DNA from 2 places in the Clostridium sp. HBUAS56017 genome. Region 2 is predicted to be linked to the other one. Evidence: riboswitches for the same ligand, from Rfam matches in the RefSeq annotation. Region 2 holds a riboswitch; the other holds the start of a gene.
What was found. A riboswitch is a leader RNA that binds a small molecule or an ion and turns the genes downstream of it on or off. The one in region 2 is predicted to bind FMN.

Region 1 (3,426 bases), on a different contig from region 2:
TCAACTTGTGGTTTAGGTTTATTTTGTATACTTGAACTATCTACTTCTTTTACATATTCACCATTTATAAAACCTATTGTGTTTTGTGATTTTATATTATACCAACCATTACTATTTGATATAATCTCAAATGTATCACCATTTCTTAATGATCCAATTACAGCTGAACCTGTGCTTGCTGATTGTCTTATATTTAAACTACTTGTTATATTTATTACTTGTCCTTTTTTTTCAGATGTAACTACAGTATTTGAAAGAGATTCATTTAAATTTATATAATCTTTTGAAACATACCCTTCTCTCCCATTAAAAGATATCCTATACCAGCCACCTTTTTCTGAGTTAACCTCAATTTCTTGTCCATTATATAAATATCCAATAGTATCATAGTTAGTTCCTGCATCTGAACGAACTCTAAGATTAGTGCTTATATTAACCACTTTTCCTTTAGTAACACTTTTTAATGCCATACTACTTTTAGTTAACTCGCCAGTTTTAATATTACCAGCATTGTTTTCAGTTGCATGTACAGTATTGCTAGATAAACTTATCCCTCCTGCAATTGCCGATGATGCAACTACAAGTTTCATTATTTTATTTCTTTTCATAACTTATCTCCTTCAATCTGTAATACTTAATATATATCAATTTCACTTTACAAAAAGTCACTTATTATTCATATATGAATATATTATACCATATTATTCTTTTTCTAACCTTATTATCGAATAATTTACCAAAAAAATAAGACCCTTTTGACAAATTTCTCATTTTTCAAAAAGGTCTTAAAAAATTAATATCCTATAAACTTTTTATAATATCTATATTTCTCTAGTTTTTCTAACTTCAGGTTCTACCTTAAATATTGCTACAGATACTCTCTTATAAACTAAGAACGTAATAACAGAAACTAGAACGGCCTTAACTCCATTAAAAGGTAATAAACCTGCAGTAACATAATTCATCAATTGTGATGGTTCCATTGCCATACCATAAGCAGGTAATAAGAAATATACATTAGCTACTATTGCAAATACCTCCATAAATAATGCCCCTACTATCATACCAATAACAGCATTTTTTTTGCTCTTTCTTCTATTGTATATAATTGTTGCTGGTAAAATAAATGATATTCCAATTATAAAGTTAGCAACTTCTCCCACTCCACCAGTTTGAGTACCTCTAAGTAGTAAGAACAATAATATCTTTATTCCTTCAATAACTATTCCAGCAATAGGACCAAATGCAAAAGCACCCATAAGTACTGGCAATTCACTAATATCCATCTTTAACCAACCGAAAGCAGGCAATATTGGAACTTCAATATACATTAGAATCACTGCTATAGCTGACAATAATGAAATTTTAATTAATTTGTTTAATCGTGTGTTTAAATTATTCATTTTAACCCTCCAATTTTTTCTCCTAGGGTGGATGTTAAAAACAAATAAAGCCCTGACATTCTACGTCAGGGCTAATGATAACAAATTCATTAGAATTATCTTTCTAACTATTGTATGTTATCTTCTCTCATCCAGACTATACTGTCGGCTTCGGAATTTAACCGAATCAACTAAAAACTTAGCTCGCGGGCTATACCGCCGGTGAGGACTTACACCTCGCCCTGAAGACTTTTTTGTTTATATTATACACCTATTTTAAAATTGTTGCAATATATACTATTCTATGTCTTTCATTGTTAATCCTATTCTCTTACGTTTAGTATCTACTTCCAATATCTTAACCTTAACTATGTCTCCAACTTTAACTATATCCAGAGGATGCTTAACAAATCTATCTGCCATTTGGCTCTTATGAACCAATCCGTCTTGGTGAACTCCTATATCAACAAATGCTCCAAAGTCAGATACATTTCTTACTGTTCCCATAAGAACCATTCCTGCTGATAAATCTTTAAGATCTACAACCCCAGTTTTTAAAATCGGCTTTGGCATTTCATCTCTAGGATCTCTACCAGGCTTTTGAAGTTCTTTAATAATATCCTTTAATGTTAATTCACCAATTTCAAAATCTTTTTCAATATTATTTAATCCTTTATTTTTTACTCTCTCTTCTATATCTTCTAATTTCTTATTCTTCAAATCATCAGCTGAGTATCCTAATATCTCCATAAGTTTTTTTGCTTCACTGTATGACTCTGGATGAACTGATGTATTATCTAAAGGTTCTTTACTCTCTGCTACTCTTAAAAAACCTGCACACTGTTCATAAGCTTTTTGCCCTAATCTTTTAACTTTTAAAAGTTCTTTTCTACTTTTAAATCCACCTTGTTCATCTCTATAATCTACAATATTTTTTGCAATAGCTGCATTAATACCTGAAATATATGTTAGTAATGATGGTGTTGCAGTATTTAAATCAACTCCAACTTTATTTACCGAATCTTCTACTACTCCTTTAAGAGATTCTTCTAATCTCTTTTGGGTAACATCATGTTGGTACTGTCCTACTCCTATAGCTTTAGGATCTATCTTTACAAGCTCTGCTAGTGGATCTTGAAGTCTTCTACCTATTGATATAGCGCCTCTAACTGTTACATCAAGATCAGGATATTCTTTAGTTGCAAGTTCAGAAGCTGAGTAAACAGAAGCTCCAGCTTCTGATACTATGACATATGCTAATTCTTTACCAGTATCTTCTTTAATCTCTGCAATCATCTCAGATATAACTTCTTCTGATTCTCTTGAGGCAGTTCCATTACCTAATGATATAACATCTACATCGTATTTTTTTATAAGAGCTTTCAAAGTCTTTTTAGTTCCTTCTATATCTTTTCTTGGAACAGTTGGATATACCGCAACATTTTCTAAGAACTTTCCTGTTGCATCTAAAATAGCAACTTTACACCCAGTTCTAAACCCTGGATCATATCCCATAACTACTTTCCCTTTTATAGGAGCTTGCATTAATAATGCCTTTAAATTTTCCTTAAAAACCATTATAGCTCCAACTTCACCCTTATCAGTAAGCTCACTTCTAATTTCTCTTTCTATTGATGGAAAAACCAATCTCTTATAGGCATCTCTTATAGCAAGCTTTAATTTTTCGTCTGTAGTTTCATTCTTTTTAAGAAGCTCTCTCTCCAAATAGCTAATTACTTTATCTTCACTTAAAGTAACCTTTACAGAAAGAATCTTTTCTTTTTCTCCTCTATTTATAGCCAATATTCTATGAGGCGGGATCTTCTTTACTTCTTCACTATAATCATAATACATTTCATAAGGAGTTGGTTCTTCTGATTCACCTTTTGACTCAATGTAACCTTCTCTCATTACTAATTCTCTTATGAACTTTCTATATTTTGCTTCTTCTGAAATTCCTTCAGCTATTATATCTAAAGCTCCTAAAATTGCATCTTCAGCTTTTTCAACGCCTTTATCTTCACTTACATATTTTAAAGCTTCT
Region 2 (3,426 bases):
TTACCTTCTTTAATATCTTCTATAGCTTCCTCTATAGTATTAAATTTATACATATTACTCTCTCCTTACATAAACCCATTTATTTTTAAAAACTCTTCATCTATATTGTTCTTTTTATCTTCTTTCCTATACCCAAATAGCTTCTCAATATATTTCCCAAGAATGTCACACTCAATATTTACCATATCTCTAACATTCCTATTTAGTAAAATAGTCTCTTTAGATGTATGAGGTATTATTGATACCTTAAAACTTTTACTATCTACATATGCTACTGTTAAGCTTATTCCATCTATAGTTATGGAACCTTTTTCTACTATATATTTGAGCAAATTATCTTCTACTTTTATATGGAACCATGTAGCAGTATCTTCCTTTTTAATAGAGATTATTTCTCCTATCCCATCGATGTGTCCGCTTACTAAATGTCCCCCTAGTCTGTCTTGCAAAGTTAATGCTCTTTCAAGATTTACCTTACTTGACTTTTTAAGCTCTCCTAAAGTGCTTCTTCTTAAGGTTTCTGCCATTACATCTGCCTCAAATATATCTTTTCCCATACTGGTTACAGTAAGACATACTCCATTTGTGCAAATACTATCTCCTACTCTAGTATTCTGAATAACCTTATTAGCTTTTATCACCAAAGTAGAAGACTTTTCTCCACTTTTTATAGACTCGATCTCTCCTATTTCTTCAACAATCCCTGTAAACATATCTAATCTCCCTTTTTTACATATCCTTCTATTAAAATATCTTTACCTATTGACTTAGAAGTTAAATTTTTTAATCTAAAAGCATCTTTTAAATGCTCTACTCCCTTTCCTCCTACTATAGACTTAGACATTTCTCCACCTAATAACATAGGAGCTACATATATCTGAACTTTGTCTACTATTCCTTCTTGAAGTGCTGAAAAGTTTAAAGTTGCTCCTCCTTCAAGAAGTATACTATCAATATTCTGCTCTCCTAGCTTTTTTACCAGTTCCCTCAAGTCTACTCTCCCATTCACTTCATTGGTTAATAATATATTTATCCCCTTCTTTTCTAATATTATTCCATCTTGTATACGTGCTTTTTTAGTTGCTACAACTATGGTTTTCACATCCTTTGCACTTTGAACCACCTTAGAATTTACTGGAATTTTTAAATTGCTATCTAGGATTATTCTAATTGGATTTTTGCCTCCTTCAATTCTACAAGTAAGTTCTGGATCATCTTGAATAACTGTATTTACGCCAACCATTATAGCTGAATACTTTCCTCTTAATCTATGAACTTGTTTCCTTGATTCCTCTCCTGAAATCCATCTTGATTCTCCTGTATAAGTTGAAATCTTTCCATCTAGAGACATAGCTGTTTTCATCAAAACAAATGGTGTCTTTTCTGAAATATATTTCATAAATATTTCATTAACTTTTTTGCATTCATCTTCTAATACCCCAACTCGCACTTCAATTCCAGCATCTTTAAGTTTTTTCACTCCATTACCTGATACCAAAGGATTTGGATCTAAAGTACCTATAATAACTTTTGCTATTTTCTTCTTGATTATCAAATCTGCGCAAGGCGGTGTTTTTCCATAATGTGAACAGGGTTCCAAAGTCACATACATAGTTGCTCCTTCAACATCTTCATCAGTACTATTGAAAGCTTCCACTTCTGCATGATTTCCTCCATACATTTTGTGATATCCCTTGCTAATAACTCTTCCTTCCTTTACAATGACAGCTCCTACCATTGGGTTTGGACTCACTAAGCCACTTCCTTCCTTAGCTAAGCTCAATGCCATTTCCATATACTTTTCATCCATTTATACTCTCCTTTCTTTATTACTTATTATCCTTCAAGGCCTTTAACTTTAATCTTTAAAATAAAAAAACTCGAGTATATAACTCGAGGCTTTAATTAGGTATATAAAAACCAATTGTATAAAAAAGCTCTGAAATATAAATATTTCAGAGCAATGTATACAAAATTGATATAATTCTATTATATCTATCACTATCTTCTCACATCCAGACTTTACTGTCGGCCTCGGAATTTCACCGAATCATGCACAATGGCTTGCGGGCTATACCGCCGGTAAGGAATTACACCTTGCCCCGAAGAATTATTTAATTTTACATACCCATATTATTCTTATTTTTCTATTCTGTCAATATCTTACTATAAAAAATAATATAATCTTATATTTACTACAACTTTATTTTATCTTTTTAAAAGCATTCTCTAAATCCTCAATAAGATCGTCAACATGTTCTGTTCCTATAGATAATCTAATCATATCCTTTGTAACACCAGCATCTTTTTGCTCTTCATCAGATAATTGCTGATGAGTAGTTGATGCAGGATGTATAACTAAGGATTTAGAATCTGCAACATTTGCTAATTGTGAGAATATCTCTAAGCTATCTATGAACTTACGTGCTTTTTCTTCTCCACCCTTTACTCCAAATGTAAATATTGATCCGGCTCCTTTTGGTAAATACTTTTTAGCTAAGTCATAGTATTTATTACCTTCTAATGAAGGATAATTCACCCAAGCTACTTGTTCATGAAAATTCAAATATTCTGCTATTTTCTTGCTATTTTCGAGATGACGATCTACCCTTAATGAAAGAGTTTCAAGTCCTTGCAACAATAAAAATGCATTAAATGGACTTATGCAAGCTCCAGTATCTCTTAGTAATTGAACACGTGCCTTAGTAATAAAAGCAGCAGCTCCAATATCATGAGCATATCTCAATCCATGATAACTTGTATCTGGCTGAGTAAATCCTGGGAACTTATCGTTCTGTGCCCAGTCAAAATTACCACCATCCACTATTACTCCACCTATTGAATTACCATGTCCTCCAATAAACTTAGTAGCTGAATGTACTACTATATCAGCTCCATATTCTATTGGTCTAATTAAATAAGGTGTTCCAAAAGTATTATCCACTATTAATGGTATTCCATGTTTGTGAGCTATATTAGCTACAGCTTCTATATCAACAACATTAATCCCTGGATTTCCTATTGATTCAACATATAGTGCTTTTGTGTTTTCATTAATAGCCTTTTCGAAATTTTCTGGTTCATCTGGATCTACAAAAGTAGTTTTAATTCCAAGCCTAGGTAGAGTTAAGGAGAACAAATTATAAGTTCCACCATAAAGAGTTGATGCCGCAACTATTTCATCACCAACCCCAGCAATATTAAGTATTGAATAGGTAATTGCAGCTGCTCCACTCGCTGTTGCTAATGCTCCAATTCCCCCCTCAAGAGTAGCCATTCTTTTTTCAAATACATCACTAGTTGGATTCATTATCCTTGAATATATGTTTCCATTTTCTTTTAGCCCAAAAAGATTTTCTCCTTGATCTGTATTATCAAAGACATATGATGTTGTTTGATAAATTGGTACCGCTCTCGATTTTGTTG

Region 1: another riboswitch for FMN. It lies ahead of FAY47_RS13340 (ECF transporter S component); the one in region 2 lies ahead of ribD (bifunctional diaminohydroxyphosphoribosylaminopyrimidine deaminase/5-amino-6-(5-phosphoribosylamino)uracil reductase RibD).

Annotation. Positions count from the first base shown of each region.
Region 1 covers NZ_SULK01000015.1:32,288-35,713, forward strand. The annotation lists gene FAY47_RS13335 (SH3 domain-containing protein) at 1-608, opposite strand, end outside; gene FAY47_RS13340 (ECF transporter S component) at 822-1,403, opposite strand; FMN riboswitch at 1,519-1,636, opposite strand; partial or broken gene FAY47_RS13345 (Tex family protein) at 1,680-3,426, opposite strand, start outside.
Region 2 covers NZ_SULK01000005.1:78,813-82,238, forward strand. The annotation lists gene FAY47_RS06540 (bifunctional 3,4-dihydroxy-2-butanone-4-phosphate synthase/GTP cyclohydrolase II) at 1-53, opposite strand, end outside; gene FAY47_RS06545 (riboflavin synthase) at 66-713, opposite strand; gene ribD (bifunctional diaminohydroxyphosphoribosylaminopyrimidine deaminase/5-amino-6-(5-phosphoribosylamino)uracil reductase RibD) at 716-1,810, opposite strand; FMN riboswitch at 2,000-2,114, opposite strand; gene FAY47_RS06555 (homocysteine synthase) at 2,204-3,426, opposite strand, start outside.